2 regions of the Pseudomonas sp. c313 genome follow, and region 1 is predicted to be linked to the other one. Evidence: riboswitches for the same ligand, from Rfam matches in the RefSeq annotation. Region 1 holds a riboswitch; the other holds the start of a gene.
What was found. Region 1 has a riboswitch for cobalamin ahead of cobW (cobalamin biosynthesis protein CobW). Riboswitches for the same ligand answer to the same signal wherever they lie in the genome.
Positions count from the first base shown of each region.

Region 1 (7,093 bases):
TGCGTTCGGCCTCTGGTTTTATGGGCAGGCAGATCAAGAGCCATCCGTTTTTCTGTAGGAGCGAGGGGGACGCCTAGTTCTTGCTCGCGAAGAACCTGAGGGCACCGCGGTGATTCAGGGAGCCAGCGTCATCGTTAACGACCATCGCGAGCAAGCTCGCTCCTACAGGTGGCAGTGGGTCCGCTCTTGCTTTTCACCACTCAGGTCGGCTACCAGGCCGCCGTGCTTTTGCTTTTGCTTTTGATCTAAGGCGCCCCGTTAACCACGATGGCTGAACGCAGGCATTGATCCGTGGGTAAACCGGCAGGACGCCGGTTTAGCCGCGCTGGGCCAAGGATGGCCCATCGCGGCGGCCCACGGAGCAATGCCGGAGTGAAGGCATGCCGAGCCTAGGCGAGGCACCAAGTGGTGGGGCAAGAGCCTTTTGGTTACTTTTGGGCTCTTTTCAAAAGTGACACGCCGTAAGGGCGTAACCCTAAGCCGCCCTGACTAAAATAACGGATATGTACCCAACCCAACCCAACCCAACCCAACCCAACCCAACCCAACCCACAGGGTTTTGCATTAGCATCCGGGAATACTCAAGGCCGATATAAGTGCGCATGACCTGCGCGATACAACGATGACTCGCTGAAACCGTCACTGGCCAACACCCGGCCCACCACAATCAACGCCGTCCGCCTGAACCCCTTGGCCGCTACCTTTTCGGCAATATCCGCCAACGTACCGATAACCCAATCCTGATCTGGCCAGGTTGCACGATGCACCACGGCAATCGGGCAGTCGGGGCCGTAGTGAGGCAGCAGTTCAGCGACGATCTTCTCCAGATGATTGACCCCCAGATGAATCGCCATAGTCGTACCGTGGCTGGCCAGACTACTAAATGACTCTCCCGCCGGCATCGCAGTTTTATCGGCATAGCGGGTCAGGATCACGCTCTGGGCGATATCCGGCAGGGTCAGTTCAGCCTCCAGCAGCGCCGCACAGGCGGCCACGGCTGTCACGCCCGGAATGATCTGGAAGGGAATGCCCAGCTCCCGCAGCCAGCGAATCTGCTCGCCAATCGCACCATACAAGCTAGGGTCGCCGGAATGCACCCGTGCCACGTCCTGGCCGTTTTCGTGGGCGGCCTTGATCAAACCGATGATCTGCTCAAGGTGTAGTTCGGCGCTGTTGATCACCTGTTCGGCCTGATGACCTTCCAGCACGGCGGCCGGTACCAGCGAGCCCGCATAAATGATCACCGGGCAGCTGCGAATCAGCCGCTGGCCCTTGACGGTAATCAGTTCGGGATCGCCGGGGCCCGCACCGATGAAAAAGACGGTCATGACGGTTTCCTATGCAAAAAAACAAGCGTGCAAGGCTTCAGATGAAGATTGCTCATGATCAAGGCTGGCGATTATCGAGATTTTAGCCGCAACTGGCTAACGCAAAGGTGGCCTGGGCGTTTTTCTGACGAGTGATCAGCAGCCTCGCCGACCCCTGGGCCAAGTGTTCAGCCAAGGCCAGGGCGGCACTTTCGGCAACGCCATGGCAGCCCGTATGGGCGAAGGCGATAGCCGACTTGTGGCTCAGCCGGGGTTCATACAATACCAATTGCCCGGCACTGAAAAACTGCAGCGGCAGGTTCAAGGCCTTGGCCAATGCCAACAGCCCTGGTTCATCCTGTTTGAGATCAATACTGGCCAGTGCAGTGATGCGTTGGCGATCGATGCCGCCCTCGTCGAGGGCCTTGTTGAACAGGGCAAGCAGGGTGTCAGTGTCGCAGCCACGCTGGCAACCCAGGCCGACCACCAGGGTCGGCGCTGTGTTGTCAGTGGTCATGCCGAGTATTGATCGTCACGGTTACGGCGAAACAGCCAGGCGCTGATCAGGCCCAGGGCCAGCCAGAAGGCAACGTTGGTCAATTGCGAGGCAATCTTGAACTGCGCTTCCAGCGCTTCAGGAGCCAGCATTGAATGGGCTTCCGGTTGCGGCGCGCCAATCACATGGGGCACCGCCAGGATTGCCACGCCCAACACTTTCAGCAGCCAGTTGCGACCGAACACGATCAACGCAATACCGGCGGCAGTGGAACCGGCCGTGCCGATCCACCAGATTTGCCGTTGCGCCAGGTCAGCCGCAGCAGTGCCCGGCAGTTCCGGTGGCAGGCCAAGGGTTGGCGCGAGGACGAAGGTTGCATAACCCGCCAGGCCCCACAGCAGGCCTTGAGCGGTGCGGGTTGGCGCACGCAAGGTGTAGAGGCCGGCCAGCATCAGCGCGAAGCCGACCGCGACCACCAGGTTGCCGCCCGTGGTGGACAGTACGCGCTGCCAGCCGTTTTCCGGCTCCCAGGCTTCGGCGTCGTGGCTGTGAGCGGCAGCGGTGCCGTTGGCATGCTCATGCACCTGGGTAGCCGCGGGGGCGTTTTCGAAGGTTTCCGCCTGGAGAATCAGCGGCGCGACCCAGAAGCTTTGCAGCAGGGTCAGCAACAGGGCAGCCAACAGGCCAGTGAAACCTGCGGTTTGGGCAATTCGCTTGATCATGTTGGCAGGTCTCAATGGCACGGGAACGCGGCGCTGTGGCGGGTATCGTGGGCGGCGTTGTGCACGGCCTCAATATGGGAGAAACCGGCGAAATACACCAGGCACGCGCCCAGAATCGACGCACCGATGGCGGCGGTCAGGCGTTGGCTCAAGGTGGCGGTGTTGCTTGCGGTATGCGAGGTGCTGCTGATGATCGACATGGCACGTCCCTTTCGAGTGTCAGGGTGAAACGAGCGCATGAAAACCCTGCGAGCCAGGCACGCAGAGTTCTGAACAGCGCCCGCCCACCGCGGGTTTGTTATTTGATTGATCGGGCCGGTCTCCGGGCTTGCGAGGGGGCTCTTGAAAAGAGTCGACCTAAAAGCATCGCCTTCCCATGCCATCTCGGCACAGTGGATCTGATGCTTCGCTCGCTTACCGTTGCGGGGGCAGCACCGGACTGGTCATGGCTTGAGTCAAGCACATGATTTACCGGTTTCCCGTTTCACCCTGTGAAGGGCACCCGAAACAAGATGTGTAGGAGAGCATGGGTGAGGGATGGTAGTCAAATTGACCGAGCCCCTGTAGCCTTGCGCCTTCGAGGTTCTTCGGCCCAGGTCGAAGCTAAGAAGGGAACGCGGTTGATGCCGCGGCTGCCCCCGCAACTGTAAAGGGTTGATCTGACTGCCACGCCACTGCCTGAACAAGGCGGGAAGGCGCAGCCAGCGCCAGTCGCAAGACCGGCAAGCCCCAAGCCAGGAGACCTGCCTCGCTACGATTCTCAACTTTCAACCGGGCGGGGTGATCCGGTGGCGAAATGGGCTTCTGCGCGCCGCCGCAGGGCCAATCGTCCCGTCTGCCCGCCACCTTGCCAAAGGGCATCCGATGAAAACACTGGCCAAACTCCCCGTCACCATCGTTACCGGCTTTCTCGGTTCGGGTAAAACCACCTTGTTGCGCCATATGCTCGACAACGCTCAGGGCCGCCGCATCGCCGTGATCGTTAACGAATTCGGCGAGCTGGGCATTGACGGTGAAATTCTCAAACAGTGCTCCATCGGTTGCACCGAAGAAGAAGCCAACGGCCGCGTGTATGAACTGGCCAACGGTTGCCTGTGCTGCACCGTCCAGGAAGAGTTCTTCCCGGTAATGCGCGAGCTGGTAGCCCGTCGCGGCGACCTCGACCACATTCTCATTGAGACCTCGGGCCTGGCCCTGCCAAAACCGTTGGTCCAGGCCTTCCAATGGCCGGAAATTCGCAGCGCCTGCACCGTTGATGCGGTGATCACCGTGGTCGACAGCCCGGCCGTGGCTGCTGGCACCTTCGCTGCGTTCCCGGATCAGGTGGATGCCCAGCGCAAACTTGACCCGAATCTGGACCACGAATCGCCGCTGCACGAGCTGTTCGCCGACCAACTGGCCAGCGCCGACCTGGTGATCCTCAACAAATCCGACCTCATCAGCGCCGAAGACCTGGCCCGCGTGCGCCTGGAAGTGGCTGAAGAGTTGCCGCCAGCGGTGAAGATCATCGAAGCCAGCAGCGGTCGCGTGCCATTGGACGTGTTGATTGGCCTGGGCGCCGGTTCCGAAGAACACATCGACAGCCGCCACAGCCATCACGATCATCATCACGAAGGTGAAGACGACCACGACCATGACGCCTTCGACTCGATTTCCATCGAGCTGCCACAAGCCGACGAAAGCCTGCTGCTCGATGCCTTGACCCAACTGGTGGTCCAGCACGGCATCCTGCGGGTCAAGGGCTTCGCCGCAGTCCCCAACAAGCCAATGCGCCTGCTGATCCAGGGCGTGGGCACCCGTTTCGACAAGCACTTCGACCGCGCCTGGCGCGCCGATGAGCCGCGCGCCACACATCTGGTGCTGATCGGCCAGGAACTGGACGCCACCTTGCTCGAAGCGCAATTGCGCGCTGCCCTCAGCGTTTAAGCCATGCACCTGCTCAGGACCCAGCCCGGCGGTTTCGTCTCGGATGACAACATTGCCGACCTTGGACAAACCCCCGCCGAACTGGTGATCCTGTGCAGCGGCGACTCCAGCCTGGCGCTGCTGGCCGAAGCTGCCCAGCAGTTGCCCGAGGATTACCCGAGCCTGCGCCTGGCCAACCCGATGCAGGTGCAGAACCACGCCTCGGTCGACCTGTATGTCGATGAGGTGCTGCGCCACGCCAAGGTCATCCTGATTTCACTGCATGGTGGGATCGGTTATTGGCGTTACGGTATCGAGCGTTTGGTGCAGTTGGCCGAGCGCGGTGTGCAACTGATTTTGGTGCCGGGTGACGACCGTCCAGACCCGGAACTCAGCGGCCTGAGTACCGTCAGCGCGCAAGAGCGCGATCGGCTCTGGCACTTCCTGCGCCAGGGCGGCTTGGGCAATGCGCTGGATTTCTATCGCTGCCTGGCCAACGGGTATCTGGGGCGCGACTATGGCTGGTCCGAGCCGCAAATCCTGCCGCGTACGGCGATCTATCATCCCCATAAAGCCAACGCGTGCCTGAGTGATTGGCAGGCCGACTGGCAGCCCGATCTTCCCGTGGCAGCAGTGCTGTTCTACCGCTCCCATTTGCAGGCAGCCAATACCGGCTTTATCGATGTGTTCTGCCAGCGCCTGCAGGCAGCGGGGTTGAACCCATTGCCCATGGCTGTGGCCAGTTTGAAAGAGCCCGGCTGCCTGACGGTGGTCGAGGACTTGCTGGATGAGGTGCAGGCTTCGGTGATTCTCAATACCACCGGTTTCGCCCAATCCAGCCCCGAAGCGCCGCACTTGCGACCGTTTCGCCGCAATATCCCGGTGATCCAGGCCATTTGCGCCCAGGACAACGAACCCGCCTGGCAGGCCAGCGAGCAAGGCCTTGGCCCCCGTGACCTGGCAATGCACATTGCGTTGCCGGAGCTGGACGGGCGGATCATCAGCCGCCCCATCAGCTTCAAGGACCTGGCTTGGCGCAGCGAGCGCAGCCAGTCGGATGTGGTGTGCTACCGGGCGCAACCTGAGCGCATGGACTTCGTCGCTAACCTGGCGCGGCGCTGGGTCGACCTGGCGCGGGTGCCGAATGCTGAAAAACGCATCGCCTTGATTCTCGCCAATTATCCAACCCGTGATGGCCGCATCGGTAATGGCGTAGGCCTCGATACCCCGGCCGCCGCGCTGAATATCCTGCGGGCGTTGCAGATTGAAGGTTATCCGCTGCCGGACGTGTTAGCGCAAAGTGGTACGCAACTGATCCAGGATTTGCTGGGCGGTATCACCAACGACCTCGACAGCCTCGACCTGCGCCCCTGCCATCAAAGCCTGGGCCTGGACGACTACGAGGCAATGTTCAACCGCCTGCCTGAAAGCAATCGGCAGGCGGTGCTCGCACGCTGGGGTTCGCCGCACACCGACCCGATGTTCCGCGACGGCCGCATGATGATCGCCGGGCTGCGCTTGGGCTTGACGTTTATCGGTATCCAGCCGGCCCGGGGTTATCAGGTCGACGCCAGCGCGGTGTATCACGACCCGGACCTGGTGCCGCCCCACGGTTACCTGGCGTTCTACTTCTGGTTGCGCCAGACCTACGGCGCCCACGCAGTGATTCACGTTGGCAAGCACGGCAATCTGGAGTGGTTGCCCGGTAAAGGCGTCGGGCTTTCGGAAAATTGCTGGCCGGATGCATTGCTTGGCCCGCTGCCGAATATCTATCCGTTTATCGTCAATGATCCGGGCGAGGGTGCCCAGGCCAAGCGTCGCACCCAGGCGGTGATCATCGATCACCTGATGCCGCCGCTGACCCGCGCCGAAACATACGGCCCATTGCGTAACCTGGAACTGCTGGCCGACGAGTATTACGAAGCGCAACTGCTCGACCCGCGTCGAGCCAGAGAGCTGCAAAAGGACATCCTCAAGCTGGTGCGGGAAACTCGCATCGACCAAGAGTTGGCGCTGGACGAAAACCTCGACAGCGACGCCGATGCGGCGATCTGGCTGCCGCGCCTGGATACTTACCTGTGCGATCTGAAGGAGTCGCAGATTCGCGACGGCTTGCATATCTTCGGTGAATCACCCGTTGGCCGCTTGCGCATCGACACGTTGCTGGCTTTGCTACGCATTCCCCGTGGCGATGGCCGTGGTTCGCAATCGAGTTTGCTGCGGGTGTTGGCCAAGGCTTTCGAACTGGGCTTCGATCCGCTGGATTGCGCCCTGGCCGAGCCATGGGCCGGGCCTCGCCCCGAGGTATTACACACGATCGATCCACAGTTGTGGCGCACCGCTGGCGACACCCGTGAGCGCTTGGAACTGTATGCCGCGCGCTTGATTGAACAGGCGCTTGAAGGGCCGGTCGAGCAACTTGAAGAGCCCGGCTGGCACGACGTCAAGGCGGTGATCGAAAGCCTGCGCATCGTCGTCGCTCCGCGCCTGGATGCCTGCGGCCCGGCGGAGATGCGCGGCTTGCTGGATGCCCTGAGCGGGCGCTTCGTCCCCGCCGGTCCCAGCGGCGCGCCCAGCCGTGGTCGGTTGGACGTGCTGCCCACCGGGCGTAATTTTTTCTCGGTGGATGTGCGCAACCTGCCGACCACCACCGCCTGGCGCAT
Region 1 is NZ_JBUZRD010000002.1:57,157-64,249, forward strand. It holds gene cobM (precorrin-4 C(11)-methyltransferase) at 582-1,328, opposite strand; gene ACZRKZ_RS05160 (cobalamin biosynthesis protein) at 1,411-1,824, opposite strand; gene ACZRKZ_RS05165 (CbtA family protein) at 1,821-2,525, opposite strand; gene ACZRKZ_RS05170 (CbtB domain-containing protein) at 2,537-2,725, opposite strand; cobalamin riboswitch at 2,822-3,046, opposite strand; cobalamin riboswitch at 3,089-3,290, shown strand; gene cobW (cobalamin biosynthesis protein CobW) at 3,390-4,451, shown strand; gene cobN (cobaltochelatase subunit CobN) at 4,455-7,093, shown strand, end outside.

Region 2 (7,093 bases), on a different contig from region 1:
GGGTATAAACTTTGCACACTTTTCACAGAGGCCACTAACGGTCCGATTGGAACCGTTCAGTCAGCATGAAACCGATTCAGCTGCCCCTAGGTGTGCGTCTGCGTGACGACGCTACCTTTATCAATTACTACCCAGGCGCCAATGCCGCTGCACTCGGCTATGTCGAGCGGCTTTGCGAAGCCGACGCCGGGTGGACCGAAAGCCTGATTTACCTCTGGGGCAAGGACGGCGTGGGACGTACCCACTTGTTGCAGGCCGCTTGCCTGCGTTTTGAGCAGATGGGCGAACCGGCGGTGTACCTGCCTTTGGCCGAGTTACTAGATCGGGGCACCGAAATCCTCGACAACCTTGAACAATACGAACTGGTTTGCCTGGATGACCTGCAAGCAGTTGCGGGGCGGGCGGATTGGGAAGAGGCGCTGTTTCATCTGTTCAACCGCTTGCGTGACAGCGGGCGGCGCTTGCTGATTGCTGCGTCCACCTCGCCTCGGGAGTTGCCGGTGAAGCTGGCGGATCTCAAGTCTCGCCTGACCCTGGCACTGATTTTCCAGATGCGCCCACTGTCTGATGAAGACAAGCTGCGCGCCCTGCAATTGCGTGCGTCCCGTCGGGGCCTGCACCTTACCGATGAAGTCGGGCACTTTATCCTCACCCGTGGCACCCGCAGCATGAGTGCTCTGTTCGAATTGCTCGAACGCCTCGATCAAGCCTCTTTGCAGGCCCAGCGCAAGCTGACTATTCCTTTCCTGAAAGAAACCCTCGGCTGGTAGCCAGCCCTTTAAAATAGGGGCTCTTGGCATTTTGCAGGCGCCAGAAATCCTGCGTTTTAGCCTGTTTGGCCACGCAAAAGGGTCTTGTAGGGGTTTAAGGGCTTAGATGTCATGGCCCAAACAAGAAGTCACATGGATCACGATTGAATTTGCAAATCGATATGATAGAAGGCATAGTCTCGGCTTCTTTACACATCCAGCCACGGTCGTGCCCATGCTAAATCGCTTCGCACCCCTCGTGCCTCTCGCACTCGTTACCCTGTTGTTTGGTTGCGCCACCCACCCTCAACAGGTGGCTGAGCAGCAAAAGCCTCAACAACACAATCAACAAAAATTTGTCGCTGCGCAGTCTTCCACTGCTTATCAGGAAGCTGTCTATTCAGAAGAAGTAGCGACAGAAAAAGAACTGGCTGAGTTTTCCGACAGCAAGCCTTATCAGCTTCCAGTTCTGGCCGACAGCATCCTCGAGCGCGGTCTGTCCTTGGTCGGCACCCGTTACCGTTTCGGCGGTACCTCTGAAGCCGGTTTCGATTGCAGCGGTTTCATCGGTTACCTGTTTCGCGAAGAGGCCGGCATGAAGCTGCCGCGTTCCACTCGTGAAATGATCAACGTTGATGCACCGTTGGTCGCTCGCAACAACCTCAAGCCTGGTGATCTGCTTTTCTTTAGTACCAATGGTCGTGGTCGCGTCAGTCACGCCGGTATTTACCTGGGCGATGACCAATTTATCCACTCCAGCAGCCGTCGTAGCGGTGGCGTTCGGGTCGATAAGTTGGGCGATAGTTACTGGAGCAAGACCTTTATCGAAGCCAAGCGCGCCCTGGCCATGGCCCCGACTACCGTTACCTCCCGCAAGTAAAGTTAAAGTGATACTTGAAGTTTGACGTGTAAGCGCTAGAATCCTTGGATATTGTTGTGAACTGATCGCGCGAGCTTTGCTTGCGCGGTCTGGTTTTCAGCCTTCGGTAACGAAAGCCGCATCCAGATCAGGATCGTTCTGCCCATGTCGACCTCGGCCCGCCTAATTCTTGTCATTTGCGCCGCGCTGCTCAGCGCCTGCGCAAGTCGTCCACCTCCCGTGGCCGTCAAGCCCAAGCCGGTGTTCAACTATTCCACCCAAACCTTTTCTCCGGCTGCCGAAGACGTGCTTTTTCGTGCGTTGGGTCTGGTCGGCACGCCTTATCGCTGGGGCGGCAATACGCCGGACTCGGGGTTTGATTGCAGCGGCCTGATTGGTTTTGTCTACCGTGACGCTGCCGGTATCTCCTTGCCACGCACCACCCGCGAACTGATCGTGATGCGTGCCCAGGATGTGAGTGAAGATGCCCTGCAAACCGGCGACCTACTCTTTTTTGCCACCAATGGTGGCTCGCAGGTCAGCCACGCGGGAATCTATGTGGGCGAAGGGCGCTTTGTGCATGCCCCGCAAACGGGCGGTACGGTGAAGCTGGACACGCTATCCAAGGCGTATTGGCAGAATGCCTACCTGAGCGCCAAGCGCGTATTGCCGCCGGAACATCTGGCGCGTAATCCCTAAGAAGCAGCTACAAGCTTCAAGCTATAAGCTGCAAGAAGGCGCCTAACGGCCACTTGCAGCTTGAGGCTTGTTAGCAGGTTATTTAGTCGCTGACACCCGCCACACTTTATTCCCCACATCATCGGCCACCAGCAAATCCCCCTGCTGATCGATCACCACGCCCACTGGCCGGCCCATGGCTTTCTCATCGCTGTTGAGGAACCCGGTCAGTACATCCACCGGTTGCCCTTTCGGCTTGCCCGCTTCAAACGGTACAAAGATCACTTTGTAACCACTGTGAGGCTTGCGATTCCACGAGCCATGCTGGCCGATAAACGCGCCGTTACTGAACGGTGCTGGCAACTTGCTGCCCTCGGCAAAGGTCAGGCCCAGTGATGCAGTGTGCGGGCCGACCGCATAGTCCGGTGCAATGGCCTTGGCCACCAGGTCTGGGTCTTGTGGGGTCACGCGCACATCGACGTGCTGGCCGTAGTAGCTGAACGGCCAGCCATAGAAGCCGCCATCCTTGACCGAGGTGATGTAGTCCGGCACCAGGTCGCTACCGATTTCATCCCGTTCGTTGACCGCCGTCCACAGTTTGCCGCTTTGCGGCTCCCAGGCCATGCCGTTGGGGTTGCGCAGGCCAGATGCGAAGATGCGGTGCTGGCCGGTGGCGCGGTCTACTTCCCAAATCGCCGCCCGACCTTGCTCCGCTTCCAGGCCGTTTTCCGCGACGTTGCTGTTGGAGCCGACGCTGACGTACAGCTTGTTGCCATCTTTGCTGGCCACCACGTTTTTGGTCCAGTGATGGTTCAGAGGGCCACCCGGCAGGTCGACGACCTTGGTGCCAGCCTCCTTGATGGAGGTTTCGCCTGACTGATAGGGGAAGCGCAACAGCTTGTCCGAGTCAGCGACGTACAGGTCGTTGCCCACCAGGGTCATGCCGAACGGCGAGTTGAGGTTTTCCAGGAACACCGTGCGGGTTTCAGCGACGCCATCGTGGTCGGCGTCCCGCAGCAGGGTGATGCGGTTCGGGCTCGGCACGCCAGCGCCGGCTCGGCCCATGACCTTGCCCATCACCCAGCCGCGAATGCCCCTGGAATCGTCCGGCTTGGGCGGTGCGTTGGTTTCCGCCACCAGCACATCACCATTGGGCAGTACGTACAGCCAGCGCGGGTGATCCAGGCCTTCGGCGAACGCTGCCACCTGGGTGCCGGCCGCCGCAGTGGGCTTGACGCCGTCCGGCCAACCAATCGCCGGGGCGATATTCACGGTGGGGATCAGGGTTTTGTTCGGCTCCGGCAGCTTGGGCGAGGGGCCGGTGCCGTCGGACACTTGCAAGGTGGAACTATCACCGCAAGCGGCCAGGGTGCCAGCGACGATGATGAGTAAGGCGAGTCGGGTCTTATGCATATTTTTCTCCTCAATACCTGTAGTCATAGAGGCACGACGCGCTGCGATGGTTCAAGTGCGCCGCCAGCTTTAATTGACGCTCCACCCCCAACCCACTAACCTTCGCCGCTTGTTTCAGGTGCTCTGTGGCGTGTGCGTCAACAGAGTGAAACAGGGAAACCGGTGAGTGAGCGCACTTGTACACAGTGAAGCCACGATCCCGGCGCTGCCCCCGCAACGGTAAATGAGTCAAGACGGTGCTTTCGCCACTGTATCGCCCCGCGATATGGGAAGGCGCACCCTCGGCGCGCAACGCCACTCATGAGCCCGGAGACCGGCCTGATTCATCCAACAGCATCACGGTGGGCGATGCTTGGCTGTTTGCTTTCTCTTTTCCTGCCCGCCGTTTTTGTCCAGCCCCAACGGAGAGCTGCCATGACTGAATCCCCCGATCGTGACGAACGCCACCTGGCGCGCATGCTGCGCAAAAAAGCGGTGATCGATGAGCGCATTGCCAATTCACCGAACGAATGCGGATTGCTGCTGGTGCTCACCGGCAATGGCAAAGGCAAGAGCAGTTCAGCCTTTGGCATGCTGGCCCGGGCCATGGGCCACGGCATGCAGTGTGGTGTGGTGCAGTTTATCAAGGGCCGCAACAGCACCGGTGAAGAGCTGTTTTTCCGCCGCTTCCCCGAGCAAGTGCGTTTCCATGTGATGGGCGAAGGCTTTACCTGGGAAACCCAGGACCGCCAGCGCGACATCGCCGCGGCCGAAGCCGCCTGGGTGGTGTCCCAGGAAATGCTGCGCGATCCGTCCATCGGTCTGGTGGTGCTGGATGAGTTGAACATCGCCCTCAAGCACGGCTACCTCGACCTGGACCAGGTCCTCAGCGACCTGCAAGCCCGCCCGCCGATGCAGCATGTACTGGTCACCGGCCGCGGCGCCAAGCCGGAACTGATTGAAATGGCCGACACCGTTACTGAAATGGGCGTGCTCAAACACGCGTTCCAGGCCGGTATCAAGGCACAGAAGGGCATTGAACTTTGAAGCAGTCCCGTCACTGCCCTGCAGTCTTGATCGCCGCGCCGGCGTCAGGCCAGGGCAAAACCACCGTCACCGCCGCACTGGCCCGCTTGCACCGCAATCTCGGGCGCAAGGTCCGCGTGTTCAAGTGCGGCCCGGACTTTCTCGACCCGATGATCCACGAGCGCGCCAGCGGTGCGCCGGTCTATCAATTGGACATGTGGATGGTCGGCGAGCAGGAAAGTCGGCGGCTGTTGTGGGACGCGGCGGGGGAGGCCGACCTGATTTTGATCGAAGGCGTCATGGGCCTGTTCGACGGCACGCCGTCCAGCGCTGACCTGGCGCGGCATTTTGGCGTGCCGGTGCTGGCGGTAATCGACGGCACGGCGATGGCCCAGACTTTTGGCGCTTTGGCCTTGGGGCTCGCCCGTTACCAGCCTGATCTGCCGTTCGCCGGGGTGCTGGCCAATCGCGTCGGCACCCTGCGTCATGCGCAGTTGCTGGAGGGTAGCCTTACCGAAGGCCTGCGCTGGTACGGCGCATTGTCGCGGGAGACCGGTATCGAGCTGCCGAGTCGTCATCTTGGGCTGGTGCAAGCCAGCGAATTGAATGACCTGGATCTGCGCCTGGATGCCGCCGCGCAAGCGTTGGGTAGCAGTTGCGAGGTAGCGCTGCCGCCGCCGGTAGAGTTCGCCGCGCCTGAGCCGATAGAGGCCGAACCGTTGCTGGCCGGTGTACGGATTGCCGTTGCCCGTGACGAAGCCTTTGCCTTTACCTACGGCGCCAGCCTCGACTTGTTGCGAGCGATGGGCGCCGAGTTGCGCTTCTTCTCGCCGATTCATGATTGTGAACTGCCAGAAGCTGACAGCCTGTACCTGCCCGGTGGTTATCCGGAACTGCATCACCTGGCGTTGTCGCAAAACACTTCGATGCTGACCGCCATCCGCGCCCACCATGGCGCCGGCAAGCCCTTGTTGGCCGAATGCGGCGGCATGCTGTATTTGCTGGACTCGCTCACCGATGTCGATGGCACCCGCGCCGAGTTACTCGGACTGCTTCAGGGCGATGCTGTGATGCAAAAGCGCCTGGCCGCCCTGGCGCTGCAAAGTGTCGATTTGCCCGAAGGCGTTCTGCGCGGCCACACCTACCATCATTCCCTGACCAGTACCCAATGGCAGCCGATTGCCCGGGGCCTGAGCCCCAACGGCGGACGCGGCGCCGAGGCGGTTTATCGGCAGGGCCGGATGACCGCCTCTTATGTGCACTTTTATTTCCCGTCCAACCCGACAGCGATTGCAGCGTTATTTGTGCCAGACACCCAAGCCAATGTGGGAGCGGGCTTGCCCGCAATGAGGCCATGACCGACAACACCTTCCCCCAGGCCGACCGCGAAGCCGTCTACCGGGCCATCGCCGAACGCCGCGACATGCGCCACTTCAGCGGCGGCACTGTCGCTCCCGAGCTGCTTCACCGTTTGCTGCAAGCCGCCCACCAGGCGCCCAGCGTCGGCCTGATGCAGCCGTGGCGTTTCATCCGCATCAGCGACCGCGACCTGCGGGGCAAGATTCAGCAACTGGTGGAAGAAGAGCGTATTCGCACCGCCGAAGCCCTCGGCGAGCGTTCCGACCAGTTTATGAAGCTCAAGGTCGAAGGCATCAACGAGTGCGCTGAGGTGCTGGTGGCCGCGCTGATGGATGACCGCGAACGGCATATCTTCGGCCGTCGCACCTTGCCGGAAATGGACATGGCGTCCTTGTCCTGCGCGATCCAGAATCTATGGCTGGCGTCCCGGGTCGAAGGGCTGGGCATGGGCTGGGTGTCGTTGTTCGAGCCCCAGGCCCTGGCCGATCTGCTGGGTTTGCCGGCGGGTGCCAAGCCCCTGGCGGTGCTGTGCCTGGGCCCGGTGACCGAGTTCTACCCGGCACCGATGTTGCAGCTGGAAGGCTGGACCGAACCGCGTCCATTGAGTGACATGCTGTATGAGAATTATTGGGGAGTGAGTCAATGAGTGTGGCCTTGCTGAGTGTCGCTGCCGTGGCGCTGGATGCGCTGCTGGGCGAACCCAGGCGCTGGCATCCGCTGGTGGCATTCGGTAATTTCGCCGGGCGTATCGAGCAGCGTTTCAACTCGGGTGGCCGTGGCTGGCGCAGCCATGGCGTGACCGCCTGGGTGATCGCGGTGGTGCCGCTGACCCTGCTGGCCACGGCCTTGTCGTGGGCGCCGTATGTGGGTTGGGTGATCGAGATCCTCGCGTTGTATTGCGCCCTCGGTATGCGCAGCCTTGGCGAACACGTGGCGCCCGTGGCCCAGGCCCTGCGCAGTGATGACCTGGACGAGGCGCGCAAGCGCGTCGGTTATCTGGTCAGCCGCCAAACCAGCGAGCTGGACCACA
Region 2 is NZ_JBUZRD010000003.1:771,506-778,598, forward strand. It holds gene hda (DnaA regulatory inactivator Hda) at 66-770, shown strand; gene ACZRKZ_RS13115 (C40 family peptidase) at 985-1,629, shown strand; gene ACZRKZ_RS13120 (C40 family peptidase) at 1,774-2,307, shown strand; gene ACZRKZ_RS13125 (PQQ-dependent sugar dehydrogenase) at 2,386-3,699, opposite strand; cobalamin riboswitch at 3,799-4,035, shown strand; gene cobO (cob(I)yrinic acid a,c-diamide adenosyltransferase) at 4,114-4,725, shown strand; gene ACZRKZ_RS13135 (cobyrinate a,c-diamide synthase) at 4,722-6,062, shown strand; gene bluB (5,6-dimethylbenzimidazole synthase) at 6,059-6,709, shown strand; gene cbiB (adenosylcobinamide-phosphate synthase CbiB) at 6,706-7,093, shown strand, end outside.
Region 2: linked by a shared signal. The riboswitch ahead of cobO (cob(I)yrinic acid a,c-diamide adenosyltransferase) and the one ahead of cobW (cobalamin biosynthesis protein CobW) in region 1 are both predicted to bind cobalamin.